DNA from 2 places in the Nesterenkonia xinjiangensis genome. Region 1 is predicted to be linked to the other one. Evidence: predicted binding sites of a transcription regulator. Region 1 holds the regulator's gene; the other holds the start of a gene.
What was found. The regulator HrcA, encoded in region 1, represses chaperone genes, less so after heat shock. The targets are predictions, from matches to a motif close to TTNGCACTCGNNNNNNNCGAGTGCNAA.

Region 1 (7,470 bases):
AAGGCCCGCACTCCTCAGGTGCCCGCCGCGACCGATCCTGGCGTGATCCGCAACTTCTGCATCATCGCGCACATCGACCACGGCAAGTCCACGTTGGCGGACCGCATGTTGCAGCTGACCGGAGCCGTCCAGGCCCGGGAGATGAAGGCGCAGTACCTGGACCGGATGGACATCGAGCGTGAGCGTGGCATCACGATCAAGTCCCAGGCGGTGCGCATGCCCTGGGAGCACGAGGGCAGCACCTACGCCTTCCACATGATCGACACGCCGGGGCACGTGGACTTCTCCTACGAGGTCTCCCGCTCGCTGGCCGCCTGTGAGGGTGCGCTGCTGCTGGTCGACGCCGCTCAGGGCATCGAGGCCCAGACGCTGGCCAACCTGTACCTGGCCATGGAGCACGAGCTGACGATCATCCCCGTGCTCAACAAGATCGATCTGCCGGCGGCGATGCCGGACAAGTACGCCGAGGAGCTCGCCCATCTCATCGGTGGGGATCCCCAGGACGTCCTGCGCGTCTCCGGCAAGACCGGCGAAGGCGTGGAGGAGCTGCTGGACCGCATCGTGGAGGAGATCCCGGCGCCCGAGGGCGACGCGGATGCTCCCGCCCGGGCGATGATCTTCGACTCGGTCTACGACACCTACCGCGGGGTGGTGACCTTCGTCCGCGTGGTCGACGGCAGCCTGGGGCACCGGGAGCGCATCAAGATGATGTCCACCGGTGCCACCCACGAGCTCCTCGAGATCGGCGTGTCCTCTCCGGAGCCGGAGCCCACCAAGGGCCTCGGCGTCGGTGAGGTCGGATATCTCATCACCGGGGTGAAGGACGTCCGCCAGTCGAAGGTCGGCGACACCGTCACCTCCCAGCGGAAGCCCGCCGAGGAGATCATCGGCGGTTATGACGAGCCTCGGCCGATGGTCTTCTCGGGGCTGTTCCCGATCGACGGCTCAGACTTCCCGGTGCTGCGCGAGGCGCTGGAGAAGCTCCAGCTCAACGACGCCGCCCTCAGCTTCGAGCCGGAGACCTCTGCGGCGCTGGGCTTCGGGTTCCGGGTGGGCTTCCTGGGCCTGCTGCATCTGGAGATCACCCGCCAGCGTCTCGAGAGCGAGTACAACCTCGATCTGATCTCCACCGCGCCCAACGTCATCTATCATGTCACCGCTGAGGACGGCTCGACCCATGTGGTCACCAACCCCAGTGAGTTCCCGGACGGCAAGACGGCCGAGATCCGAGAGCCGGTGGTCGACGCCACGGTCATCGTGCCCAGCGAGTTCATCGGAGCGGTCATGGAGCTGTGCCAGGCGCGTCGCGGCTCCATGGAGGGCATGGACTACCTGTCCGAGGACAGGGTCGAGCTGCGCTACCGGCTGCCGCTGGCGGAGATCGTCTTCGACTTCTTCGACCAGCTGAAGTCCCGCACTCGAGGCTATGCGTCGTTGAACTGGCAGAGCGAAGGCGATCAGGCCTCCGATCTCGTCAAGGTCGAGATCCTGCTGCAGGGGGACAAGGTCGACGCGTTCTCCGCGATCACCCACCGCGATCATGCCTATGCCTACGGGGTCAAGATGGCCTCGCGGCTGAAGGATCTGATCCCGCGGCAGCAGTTCGAGGTGCCCATCCAGGCGGCGATCGGTTCGCGCATCATCGCCCGCGAGAACATCCGCGCCATCCGCAAGGACGTGCTCTCCAAGTGCTACGGCGGCGACATCAGCCGCAAGCGCAAGCTGCTCGAGAAGCAGAAGGAGGGCAAGAAGCGCATGAAGATGGTCGGCACCGTGGAGGTGCCTCAGGAGGCCTTCATCTCCGCCCTGTCCTCAAACGAGGACTCGGGCGAGAAGGGCAAGAAGTAGCCCGTGCCCGCCACGCTGCCGCTGGGAGAACCCGTCCCGGCCGACGGCGCGCTGCCCGAGCAGGTGCTCGCTGCGCTGCCGGGCCGGGCCTCCAGACCTCTGGGGCTCTACGTCCACATCCCGTTCTGCTCCGTGCGCTGCGGGTACTGCGACTTCAACACCTACACCGCTGAGGATCTCGGCCCCGGGGCGTCACGCGAGTCCTACCCGGACACACTGATCCGCGAGCTGGAGCTGGCCGCGGACGTGCTGAAGCGTTCCGGGGCGCCGGCGCGCCCGCTGACCACCGTCTTCTTCGGCGGCGGCACTCCGACGCTGCTCCCGGCCACGGAGCTCTCGCGCATCCTGGTGCGTGCCCGCGAGCTCTTCGGCCTGGCCCCCGACGCCGAGGTCACGACCGAGGCCAACCCGGACACCCTCGATCCGGCTGCGGCGGAGGTGCTGGCGGATGGCGGATTCACCCGAGTGAGTCTGGGCATGCAGTCCGCCGTCCCGACGGTGCTGCGCACGCTGGACCGCACTCATGACCCGGCCAACGTGTCACGGGCCGTCGACGCCGCCCGGCAGGTGGGGCTGCAGGTTAGTCTGGACCTGATCTACGGCACGCCGGGGGAGAGCCTGGCCGAGTGGCGCACCAGCCTCGAGACGGCCGTGGCGCTCGAACCGGAGCACATCTCCGCCTATTCCCTGATCGTCGAGGAGGGCACCGCGATGGCGGCGAAGGTGCGCCGCGGCGAGCTGCCCGACATCGACCCCGATGACCATGCCGACAAGTACCTGCTCACCGATGAGCTGCTCGGCGCCGCCGGCCTCCGCTGGTACGAGGTCTCCAACTTCTCCCGGGACGAGGCCACCCGTTCCCAGCACAACCTGAACTACTGGCTGGACTCCGACTGGTGGGGCGCGGGCCCCGGCGCGCACTCCCATGTGGCAGGGCTGCGCTGGTGGAACGTCAAGCACCCGGCCGCATACGCCCAGCGACTGGCCCAAGGGCTCGCGCCCGGCCACGGGCGGGAGGTGCTCGACGACGACGCACGGGCCCTGGAGCATCTGATGCTGCGCCTGCGGATCGCCGAGGGTCTGGACGTGGCGGCCCACGAGGCGCTGCCCGGAGCCGTGCCGCTGGAGGACGCGATGCTGCGCGGCCTGGTGACCGACGGGCTCGCCGCGGATTCTCCGCTGCGGCCGAGCTCGGCGAACCCGCGAGGCCGTGTGGTGCTGACGCTCAAGGGCCGCCTGCTGGCTGACGCGGTGACCCGCCGCCTCAGTGGATGAGGCGCAGGTTCATCCGGTACCGGTAGGGACGGCCCTTGTTGCACTCGATCCCGGCGACCAGGCCGGAGATCGTCATGACCATCCAGAGGAAGACGGCGACCAGGCCGAAGATCCATCCCACGGCGGGGATCAGCGCGAGGACATAGCAGACCAGCAGCACCACGGTCACCGGGAGGGTGAAGTTCAGCGCCTCCTTGGACTCCTGGGCGGTGAACGGGCCGCGGTCTCGGAAGACCAGGTAGATGATCAGCGACGGGACACAGCCCATGAGTCCGCCGAAGTGGGACAGCGTCGCCCAGCGGCGGTCCTCGGACGGGGTCAGCGGCAGCGCCGCGTCAGAGGACCCCTCGACGCGGTCGGAGTGGCTGGAGTCCGGGGGACCTGAGGTCGCGGGGCGTCGGTGCCCGGACCGGTGGGGACCATCCGAATGTGGCTGCCGCGAGTGTGGAGGCTCGGACTGTGGCACGGTGCCCCTCTCTGATGCTCGTGGGATGAAGGACCCGCGGCGCGGTGGGCGCCGGAGTGGTCGACATTCTACCGTCCGCGCCTGGACGCTGACCGGGGGCGACACCCCGTTCAGACGGTGACGAAGTCGATGAGCTCCTCCACCCGTCCGAGCAGCGACGGCTCCAGGTCCGCGTAGCTGCTGACCGTGCCGAGGATCCGCTTCCACCCTGTGGCGATGTCTCGGCGGTCCCGGTGCGGCCAGCCCAGCGCCTGGAGGGTGCCGACCTTGATGTCGATGTGCCGGGGGATGTCCGGCCAGCGCTCCAGTCCGAGCAGCCGGGGCTTCACCGCCTGCCACACATCCACATAGGGGTGGCCCAGGACCATGACGTTGCCGGCGGCCCCCCGCATGGCCATGGCCTCTGCCGCGATGCGGCTCTCCTTGGATCCGGGCACGAGGTGGTCCAGGAGCACGCCGACCCGCCGCTCCGGGGCGGGGCCGAACCCCTGGAGAGCACCGACGAGATCGTCGGCACCGTGCAGGGGCTCCACGACGATCCCCTCGAGGCGGAGGTCCTCGCCCCAGACCTTCTCGACGAGTTCGGCGTCGTGGGTGCCTTCCACCCAGATGCGCGAGGCGCGAGCCACGCGGGCGCGGGCGCCGTCCACCGCGAGCGAGCCCGAGGCGGTGCGGCGCGGAGCCTGCGCGGCTGTCGGTCGCGGAGCGGGGGCGATGACCTCCACGGGGGCGCCTTCGTGGAGGAACCCGTGGCCCAGCGGGAAAGCGCGGCTGCGTCCATGGCGATCCTCGAGTCGGACCAGGTGGATGCCCCCGGAGGCCTCCACCCCCACGACGGCCCCCACCCAGCCGGACTCGGTCTCCTCGAGCACCGTGCCGGGGTCGGCAGGCACCTGCGGGACCCTGCGATGCTGCGCGCGACGGCGGGAGGCCATGTCAGTGGGGCCCCAGGAGGACCAGTCGGTGGAGAAGTGAGGAGAGGTCACAGGGCGGGAGCCTAGCAGCGGCGTCGCAGGCTTCGTCGGATCTGACCGACACGCGCTAGAATTGGCACTTGCTGCAGGAGAGTGCCAGCCGTTGTCGGGAGAGGAGAGTCGCAGGATGTCGGACACCCGTCGTCTGCAGGTGCTGCGTGCGATCGTCGAGGACTACGTGCAGACCCAGGAGCCGGTGGGTTCGCGGGCGCTGGTGGAGCGCCACAACCTGGAGGTCTCTCCGGCGACCATCCGCAATGACATGGCCTTTCTCGAGGCCGAAGGGCTGATCGCTGCGCCGCACACCTCGGCAGGCCGCATCCCGACCGATCAGGGCTATCGCATCTTCGTGGACCGGATCTCCGAGGTGAGGCCGCTCTCCCGCGCGGAACGCCGTGCCATGGACACGCTGCTCGAGGCTGCGGACGACCATGACGAGATGCTCGAGCAGACCGTCCGGCTGCTCGCCATGCTGACCAACCAGGTCGCCGTGCTGCAGCACCCCCAGCAGTCCACCGCCAGGATCCGGCACATCGAGGTGCTCTCCATGGGCACGCACAAGGTGCTGGTGGTGGTGATCCTCTCCTCCGGCCGGGTGGAGCAGCGCATGGCCACCATGGCCGCTCCGCTGGACGACGAGTCCCTGCAGCGCATCGGCCAGCGGCTGGTCGAGGAGCTCCACAACCGCTCGGTCTCGGCCCTCCCGCTGCCCATGGACCAGCTCGTCGGCACCGTCGAACCGTCGCTGCAGCCCGCCATGGCGATCGTGGCCCACACGGTGGAGACGGTGCTGGAGGCGGGGCGCGTGGATCGCATCATCATGGCCGGCACTGCTAACCTCGCCAGGTCCGATCGCGATCTGGGTCCCTCCATAGGCCCCATCCTCGAGGCTCTCGAGGAGCAGGTGGTGCTGCTGCGCCTGCTCACCGAGATGGAGCAGGACCGCCGCGGACTCTCGGTCCGCATCGGTCACGAGACCAGCCACGATTCGCTCGCCGAGACCTCCGTGGTGGCGGCGGAGTACGCGATCGGCGACGGCGGCGCAGCCGCCAAGCTCGGGGTCGTGGGCCCCACACGCATGGACTACGGCTCCACCATGTCAGCGGTGCGAGCCATGGCACGGTACCTGTCCCGGATCCTCTCTGAAGGGTGAGAAGTGACTGACTACTACGAGGCGCTCGGCGTGAGCCGTGGAGCGTCCACCGACGACATCAAGAAGGCGTACCGGAAGAAGGCGCGCAGGCTGCACCCGGACGTCAACCCGTCGGAGGATGCGGCTGAGCAGTTCAAGCTCATCGGGCGTGCCTATGAGGTGCTCTCCGACGCCGACAAGCGCCGCAACTATGACGCCACCGGCGATGAGAACGGCCGCTCGCCCTTCGGCGGCGGCGGTTTCGGCGGTGGTCAGGGCTTCGGCGGCTTCGGCGACATCTTCGAGACCTTCTTCGGCTCGGGCGCCTCCGGGCCGGCCTCGCGCACCCGCCGCGGCCAGGACTCGCTGATCAGGATCCGCCTGGACCTCAAGGACGCCGTCTTCGGCACGACCAAGGAGGTCGAGATCGAGACCGCGGTGACCTGCTCGGTCTGTCAAGGCTCCTGCACCCGGGAGGGCACCAGCCCCACGACCTGCCCGGACTGCCAGGGGCACGGTCAGGTCCAGCGCCCCATGCGGTCCATCCTCGGCACCGTCCTGCAGACCGAGACCTGCGCCCGCTGCGCCGGGTTCGGCAGCATCATCGAGGACCCCTGCCAGGAGTGTGACGGCCAGGGCCGTGTCCGGGAGCGTCGCACCCTGAAGGTCAAGATTCCCGCCGGGGTGGACAAGGGGAACCGCATCCACCTGGCCGGCGAGGGGGAGGCCGGTCTGGCCGGCGGGCCGCAGGGCGACCTGTTCATCGAGGTCGATGTGCGTCCTCACGAGGTCTTCACCCGCCGCGGAAACGATCTGCACGCCACGGTCTCGATCCCGATGACGGCGGCCGCACTGGGCACCACCGTCAGCCTCGACACCTTCGACGGCGTCGAGGAGATCGAGGTGAAGCCGGGCACCCAGTCCGGTGAGGTCCTCACCGTCCGCGACCGAGGGGTGGCCCACCTCCGCGGCGGGGGACGCGGTGCGCTCAAGATCCATCTCAAGGTCGAGACTCCGGCGAAGCTCAGCGACCGGCAGCGCGAGCTGCTGCGTGAGCTCGCCGTCGAGCGTGGCGAGGAGCTGGGCGAGTCCACCACCGAGCACCGCGGCGTGTTCGCCAAGCTCCGCGAGGCCTGGGACAGTCTGTGACGGCTCCGCTGTTCCATCTCGAGCCGGGGCGGCTCGACGGGGTCGAGGTCGGTGGTCAGGTCGTGCTCGACGGCGCCGAGGGGCACCATGCCGCCACGGTGATGCGGCTGAGCTCCGGGGAGGAGATCCAACTCTCCGACACCCGGCGGCTGCGTGTGACCGGCGAAGTGATCGAGGCCGCGCGGGGTGAGCTGACGGTGGTGGTCTCTGACGTCCGCCGAGAGCCGCTCGAGCGGCCCCGTCTGGTGCTGGTCCAGGCGCTGGCTAAAGACCGTCGTGACCTGCAGGCGGTCGAATCGGCCACCGAGCTCGGGATCGAGGCCGTCGTGCCCTGGGAGGCCGAGCGGTCCGTGGCCCGCTGGAAGGCCGGCAGGGAGGCGAAGAAGCACGCCGAATGGGTGTCCATCGTGCGCACCGCGGCCAAGCAGACTCGCCGGACCGCCGTGCCGGAGGTCGAGCAGCTGCACACGACCGCTCAGTACTGCCGACGGATCGTCGAGCAGGCTGGGGTCGCCGTCGTCGTGCTCCATGAGACCGAGGAGCGCTCCCTGGACGGCGCACTCCGGGAGCTGAACGCCGTCGATGCCGAGGAGCTCCATCTGGTGGTGGGGCCGGAGGGCGGAATC
Region 2 (7,470 bases), 2.1 Mb from region 1:
GCGTCCGGAGCTGATGAGCACATGCTCGGTCGAGCCCGGCGGGTGCGGTTCTGCCTCTCGGACCTCACCGGGCTCCAGGCTCACCACATAGAGATCGCGCTGCGCCGGAGAGCTTCCGCTGTGGAGGAGGGCGGCGTGGAAGTCCGCCGTGGCGGAGGGCACTGCGGCGCGCTCATCGGCGCGGATGATCTGCGGCCGAGGGCTGGGGGCGGCGACCAGGCGCGCGAAGGGGATGCCCAGCGTGGAGGCGATCGACCACAGCGTCTCCACGCTCGGATTCCCCTGGGCGGTCTCCAGCTGGGACACTGTGGACTTCGAGATGCCCACTCTGCGAGCCAGTTCACTGAGCGACAGGCCTGCGCGCAGGCGCTCCTCCCGGACAGCGGCGGCGATCTGTGCCAGCAGCGCGTGATGGTCCTTCGTGGTCACGGGCACCTCCATTCGTTCGCCATATAGTACCAGTCGTTCGATTCATCGAACGAGGCCCGTCGCGCTGCCCAGGAATAGCAGGCTGCTTCAGGCGTTGTGCCCTCACGAGGGTGCAGGGCGCGGAGCTCGGCACCGGGGAGCATCGAGGCGAACCGAAGGAGACTGTCATGGCAGAGAACAAGCGCGTCGTCATCGTGGGCGGCCACGGCAAGGTGGCGCTGCTCGCCGCACCGAAGCTGGCGGCGGCCGGCTGGAGCGTCGACTCGCTGATCCGGGATCCCGGCCAGCGCGACGACATCGACGCGGCAGGCGCGAATCCGGTGGTGCTGGACATCGAGCAGGCTGACGTCGATCAGCTGGCCGAGACCTTCTCCGGGGCCGCAGCGGTGGTCTTCGCCGCGGGTGCCGGCGGCGGCAATCCGGATCGCACCAGGGCCGTGGACCGAGACGCGGCCGTGCGAACCATGGACGCCGCCGAGAAGGCCGGAGTGAGCCGCTATGTGATGGTCTCGTATGTGCGCGCCGAGACCGATGTGGACACCCTGGATCGGTCCAGCTCCTTCTATCCCTATGCCGAAGCCAAGCATCACGCCGACGCCCACCTGCGCGGTACCGGCCTGGACTGGACGATCCTCGGGCCGGGCTCGCTCACCCGGGAGCCGGCCACACGCGCACTGCAGGTGGTCGACGGCGCCGGACTGATCGATGGGCGTCAGCCTGCGCGGGAAGAGGTCGGCACGTCGCGGGAGAACGTGGCCGAGGCGATCACCCACGTGCTGACCGCCGGCGCGGTGGTGCGCCGGACCGTCAACTTCTACGACGGCGAGACTCCCCTCGAGGAGGCCCTGGCCTGAGTTCGGCCATCGGTTTTCCGAATCAGCACCCGAGGTGCTAATCTTTTCTGGCGCTCGCAGGCAGATTTCATGCCCGCGTGGTCGCCCCGGATCCGTAGCTCAGATGGTTAGAGCGCTCGCTTCACACGCGAGAGGTCGATGGTTCGAGTCCATTCGGATCCACCACTCCACACGTCACCGCCCTGTCGGGATGCGGCCTGCATGGCCAGCCTCCGGCGGGGCGGAGCTGTCCCATCCCCCGCCGCGGGCTCGACGCCGGCAGCTGATCCGAGTCCCCATGCCACCATCGAGGCGCGGCCGCGCCTCGTAGATTGAGAGACGCCACGACGCACCCGGAGGGAGGGTCAATGACTGCCGAGGAGACTCGACGCCAGGAGCACACCGGGGGCCAGGTGGCCGCCGACGCCGCCGTCGAGGCCATCGACCCCGTCATCTCCGAGCCGGACGCCGAGGTGACCCTCATCCCGGTGGTCCGACCCACCGCCGACGGTGACGTCGAGGACACCTCCACCGGCTTCATGCGTGCCCTGACCGGCAGCATCGCCTCGTCCTGGCAGGCCGCCCGTGAGGCGGAGGCCACTCTGGAGTGGGAGGAGTTCGACACCGAGGCCGTCGAACGTGCTCAGGAGGAGGCCGCCCAGGCCGAGGCCGAGGCAGTGCGTCACGAGTACGTCCCTGACGCCTTCTACGACACCCCGGCGGCGGACCTACCCGACCCCGGCCAGCATCCGGGCCAGCATTCGGGCCAGCACGACGTCGGCTCCGCCACCTCGCCGACCTCCCCGATCCCGCGCCCGCACACGCACAGCTTCGCCGCGCTCCGCGAGCCTCCCGCCGACCGTCAGCCCGATGAGCTGGCCGCAGGCGAATGGACGCCCTCCGGCGACTGGGCACAGACCGAGGCGCTGGGCCCGCAGATCCCGACCGACCGGACCCCTGTGGCGGACCCGTACGAGGTGGCCGTCTCGCCGCTCAGTGAGCCGATCCGGCGGCGTTCGGTGCTGCGCCCCACCGGTGCGAAGCTCCCCGGGCCGCTTCGGCGCGCCCCGCTGTTCGACCGCTCCGTCTTCGAGCAGAAGGTGCGCCCGCAGGATGTGCTGCGCCGCATCATGCGCCTCGAGACCACCCACACCCAGTCCGTCCCGCTGGTGGACCACCTGGCCGGCACCCCGTACGCGAACCCCCGGCAGGCCGAGCAGCCGGTGGACTCCGACGAGCTCGCCACCATCGCCTTCGTGCTGGACCTCGGCGAGGCCCTCTTCCGCTACGGGGCCGGCGCGCTGGAGGTGGAGACCTCGATCATCGCGGTCACCGCCGCCTTCGGGATGAAGAACACCGACGTCGACATCACCAACCAGTCGATCAGCCTCAACTGGGCACCCGATGACAAGATCCCATACTCGCGAGTGCGTGTGGTGCGGTCCTGGTCCCGGAACTACAAGGCGCTCGCCGCCGTGCACGAGCTCGTGACCGACATCATCTCTGGGCGGCTGACCCGCACCGAGTCTGCGGAGCGACTCCAGGAGATCACGCGGGAGCCCAAGCCGTATCCGCGGTGGATGGTCACCTTGGCCGGTGCCGTCTTCGCGAGCCTGTTCGCCAGCTTCCTGGGGGCACCGATTCTGGACGCTTCGATCGGATTCGCTGCCACCCTGGTGGTGCTGGGCATCAACCGTCAGCTCGCGGTGTGGAGGGTTCCGGAGTTCTTCACCCTGGCCACCGGGGGCTTCGTGGCCACCTTCATCGCCATGGGGGCGTTCATGCTGGGGGTCCCGATCACCCCGTCGATGGTCGTCGCCGGCGGGCTGATGATCCTGCTGCCCTCGGCCCGGGTGGTCTCCGCCATCCAGGATGCGATCAACGGCTTCCCGCTCACCTCAGCGGGGCGACTGGTCTCGGCGATGATCGCCTTCGCCGGCATGACGGCGGGCATCATGGCCGGCGTGGTGCTGGCAGACCTGCTCGGCGCCCCGCAGATGGAGATCGCCGTGGGGCTGACCCGCATCTATCATCCCGCCGTCCTGGTGGCGATCGTCTTCGTGGCCGCGATGGCCGCCGCCGTCGTCGAGCAGGCCCGGTGGAAGATGCTGCTGCCCACGGGGCTGGTCTCCGCGCTGGGGTTCCTGCTCTTCTACGCCGGTGAGTCGATCGGACTGGGGGAGCGGATGACTCCGATCCTCGGGGCCACCGTGGTGGGGGCGCTGGGACGAGTGGTGGCGCTGCGAATGGGGGCCCCGCAGCTGGTCATCGCTGTGCCGGGCATGATGTTCATGCTGCCGGGGCTCATGGTGTTCCGCGGCATGTACCAGATCGCCCTCGAGAACCCGGACACCAATCTGGTGGCCTCCATGATGGGCGGGCTGACCGAGCTGTTCAGCGCGCTGATCATCATTCTGGGCATCGCCTCGGGCATCGTGCTCGGTGACGTACTGATGCGGCCGATCACCGCCGGGCTGCAGTCCAACGAGCGCTCCCGCGGCCGCCGCCGCTGAGGTTCAGGCCGGGGCCAGCCGCCAGTCCACCGGTGCTGCGCCCAGACGTTGCAGCGCCTCGTTCGTCCGGGAGAACGGCTGAGAGCCGAAGAAGCCCCGGTGCGCGGACAGCGGGGAGGGGTGCGGGCTGGTGATCGCGGCGGTGTGGTCCCCGGCCTCGCACAGCGGCTGCATGCGCCGGGCGTCGGCGCCCCAGAGGATCGAGACCAGCGGTGTCCCGCGCGCCGCCAGGGCGCGGATCGCGGCCTCGGTGATCTCTTCCCAGCCGATGCCGTGGTGCGAGCCGGGGCTGCCCGCTGTCACGGTGAGCACCCTGTTGAGCATCAGCACCCCCTGCGCAGACCAGGCGGAGAGGTCCCCGTGGGGCGCCGGCCCGATCCCGAGATCCTCGTGGAGCTCACGGAAGATGTTCTGCAGGCTGCGCGGCAGCGGCCGCACGTCGGGGGCCACGGCGAAGGACATCCCGATCGGGTGCCCGGGAGTGGGGTAGGGGTCCTGGCCCAGCACCAGCACCTTGACCTGGTCGAAGGGCTGCCGGAAGGCGCGCAGCACGGATGCGGGGGCGGGCAGGATGTGCTCACCGGCGTCCCGGCGGCGGGTGAGCTCCTCCTGCAGGCGGGCGAACTGCTCCTGCTGCGGGGCCAGCGCCCGTCGCCATCCAGGTTCCAGAGGTGCGATGAGGTCCGCGGAGAGGTCCATGACCCACCACCCTAGACATCTTCGCCGGCATTCCGCTCCCTGCCGGGCCGCTCCGGCTGCCGTGGCGGCGAACACACAAGGGGCCATATGCGCCGTCGTGCCGTCCCCGGGCCTTAGGATGGGCGCAGGAACAGCGGTCCGGACGCACCGGTCCGAGTCGACATCAGGAGGCATCGATGAGCTCTGCCAGCTCGGCCGACACCGTCACCTCTGACGCAGTCGACGCCGCGGCCGGCATGGCCGGCCAGCTGAGCGAACAGCAGAAGCAGATCCTGGCCATGGAACGCCAATGGTGGAAGTACGCCGGCGCCAAGGACCAGGCGATCAGCGACGAGCTGCAGATCTCTGCGGTCGCCTACTACCAGCTGCTCAACCAGCTCATCGATTCCGAAGCCGCCCTCGTGCACGACCCCATGCTCGTCAAGCGTCTGCGCCGTCAGCGCGAGGCGCGGCAGCGGGCTCGGGCCTCGCGCCGATGAGCCCCCGGCAGGGCATCGCGGCCCGCCCCACCGTCCGTCCGCAGCATGCGCAGAGCCTGAGGATCTCCACATCATGAGCAAGTTCCCGCACGATGAGTTCGACGACGTTCCCCCGTACCAGCAGGGCGAGGCGGGCAAGCACCGCGCCCCGACGGCCGCGGCCGGCTCCTCCCGCGGCGGAGGCGGCCTGAAGTGGATCGGTCTGTTCGCCGTGCTGGCGCTGCTGGTGGGCGTCGCCAGCTACTTCGTGCTGCCCACCCTGCGTGAGGACTCCCCCGAGGCCGGCACCGGTGATCAGGAGCAGGGTGAGGCCCCCGAGGACGGCGAAGAGAACGGGGAGGACGGGGCCGAGGACGGCGAGGAGGACACGGAGCAGGGCGGCGGCCAGCCCACGGAGGCTGCCGCCGACACCGAGTCCCCGGTGCAGATCCTCAATTACGGAGGCCCGGCCGGCCTGGAGGACGACATCGCCGAGCAGCTCACGGAGCTGGACTACAACGTCACCTACGCGGCGGAGTGGACCTACGACGACGTCGACACTCCCGTGATCTACTATCCGCCGAACGCCGAGGCCCACGCCCAGGACCTCGCGGAGAACCTCGGCATCGAACAGGTCGAGGAGAGCGGAGCATGGTCCTCCGTGGCCGTGGTGGTCGGGCCCGATTTCGCCGAGTGAGATCAGCGGAGGCCGGTCACGGTGCAGAAGGCCCGCGGATGCGGGGCGCAGAGGCTCCCCGGGGCACTCGAAAGGGTTTGCACTCGCCTGCTCTGAGTGCTAAATATTGAGCTAGCACTCTCCCCCAGAGACTGCCAGCCCGATCTCGGGAGCAGCCTCCTGCGGCGGCGAGTGGGATGAACCTGAACAGGTGAGGCCAATTTTCCTACGACCCCGGTGACGCGGGGGCGTGGCCGTCCGTCGCGGGCACCTCTCAAGGTTCGACCCGATTGACGCGAACACGTCTGAATCATCATCACCCGCAGTCCAGGAAGGACACGTGCCGATATGGCTAAGACCATTGCATTCGACGAAGAGGCCCGCCGCGGCCTCGAGCGGGGCCTGAACATCCTCGCCGACGCCGTCAAGGTCACCTTGGGCCCCCGCGGCCGCAACGTCGTGCTGGAGAAGCAGTGGGGCGCCCCCACCATCACCAACGACGGCGTCTCGATCGCCAAGGAGATCGAGCTGGAGGACCCCTACGAGAAGATCGGCGCCGAGCTGGTCAAGGAGGTCGCCAAGAAGACCGACGACGTCGCCGGTGACGGAACCACCACCGCGACCGTGCTGGCTCAGGCCCTGGTCAAGGAGGGCCTGCGCAACGTCGCCGCCGGTGCCGACCCGATGGGTCTGAAGCGCGGCATCGACAAGGCCGTCGAGGCGGTCACCGCAGAGCTCTTCACCTCCGCCAAGGAGATCGAGACCAAGGAGCAGATCGCCGCCACCGCGTCGATCTCCGCCGCTGACATCCAGATCGGCGAGCTCATCGCCGAAGCCCTGGACAAGGTGGGCAAGGAAGGTGTCATCACCGTCGAGGAGTCCAACACCTTCGGCCTCGAGCTCGAGCTCACCGAGGGTATGCGCTTCGACAAGGGCTACCTCTCCGGCTACTTCGTCACCGACGCGGAGCGTCAGGAAGCCGTCCTCGAGGACCCGTACATCCTGATCGTCAACTCCAAGATCTCCTCGGTCAAGGACGTCATCGGCATCCTGGAGCAGGTCATGCAGTCCGGCAAGCCGCTGCTGGTCATCTCCGAGGACGTCGAGGGTGAAGCCCTGGCGGCCCTGGTGGTCAACAAGCTCAAGGGCACTTTCAAGTCGGTGGCTGTCAAGGCCCCCGGTTTCGGTGACCGTCGCAAGGCCATGCTGGCCGACATCGCCATCCTCACCGGTGGCCAGGTCATCGCCGAGGAGGTCGGCCTCAAGCTGGAGAACACCACTCTCGACCTGCTGGGCACCGCCCGCAAGGTGGTCATCACCAAGGACGAGACCACCATCGTCGAGGGTGCCGGCGACGCCGACGAGATCGCCGGTCGCGTCTCCCAGATCAAGGCCGAGATCGAGAACAGCGACTCGGACTATGACCGCGAGAAGCTCCAGGAGCGCCTGGCGAAGCTGGCCGGCGGCGTGGCCGTCATCAAGGCCGGTGCCGCCACCGAGGTCGAGCTCAAGGAGCGCAAGCACCGCATTGAGGACGCTGTGCGCAACGCCAAGGCCGCCGTGGACGAGGGTATCGTCGCCGGCGGTGGCGCCGCCCTGATCCAGGCCGGTGCCCGCGCCTTCGCCACTCTCTCCCTGGAGGGTGACGAGGCCACCGGTGCGAACATCGTCAAGGTGGCCGTCGAGTCTCCGCTGAAGCAGATCGCACTCAACGCCGGCCTCGAGCCCGGCGTGGTTGCGGAGAAGGTCAAGGGCCTCGCGGACGGTGTCGGCCTCAACGCCGCCACCGGCGAGTACGAGGACCTGCTGGCCGCCGGCGTCAACGACCCGGTGAAGGTGACCCGTTCTGCCCTGCAGAACGC

Region 2: the regulator HrcA is predicted to act here: its motif matches at 5,706-5,732, upstream of groL (chaperonin GroEL).

What each region holds. Positions count from the first base shown of each region.
Region 1 is NZ_JACCFY010000001.1:3,198,704-3,206,173, forward strand. It holds gene lepA (translation elongation factor 4) at 1-1,848, shown strand, start outside; gene hemW (radical SAM family heme chaperone HemW) at 1,852-3,123, shown strand; gene HNR09_RS14345 (magnetosome magnetite crystal formation protein family) at 3,113-3,589, opposite strand; gene HNR09_RS14350 (DUF3097 family protein) at 3,700-4,524, opposite strand; gene hrcA (heat-inducible transcriptional repressor HrcA) at 4,691-5,716, shown strand; gene dnaJ (molecular chaperone DnaJ) at 5,720-6,844, shown strand; gene HNR09_RS14365 (16S rRNA (uracil(1498)-N(3))-methyltransferase) at 6,841-7,470, shown strand, end outside.
Region 2 is NZ_JACCFY010000001.1:1,114,702-1,122,171, reverse strand. It holds gene HNR09_RS05255 (helix-turn-helix domain-containing protein) at 1-429, opposite strand, end outside; gene HNR09_RS05250 (NAD(P)H-binding protein) at 597-1,283, shown strand; tRNA gene HNR09_RS05245 (tRNA-Val) at 1,372-1,448, shown strand; gene HNR09_RS05240 (threonine/serine exporter family protein) at 1,631-3,775, shown strand; gene HNR09_RS05235 (uracil-DNA glycosylase) at 3,779-4,474, opposite strand; gene HNR09_RS05230 (DUF3263 domain-containing protein) at 4,711-4,953, shown strand; gene HNR09_RS05225 (LytR C-terminal domain-containing protein) at 5,027-5,629, shown strand; gene groL (chaperonin GroEL) at 5,957-7,470, shown strand, end outside.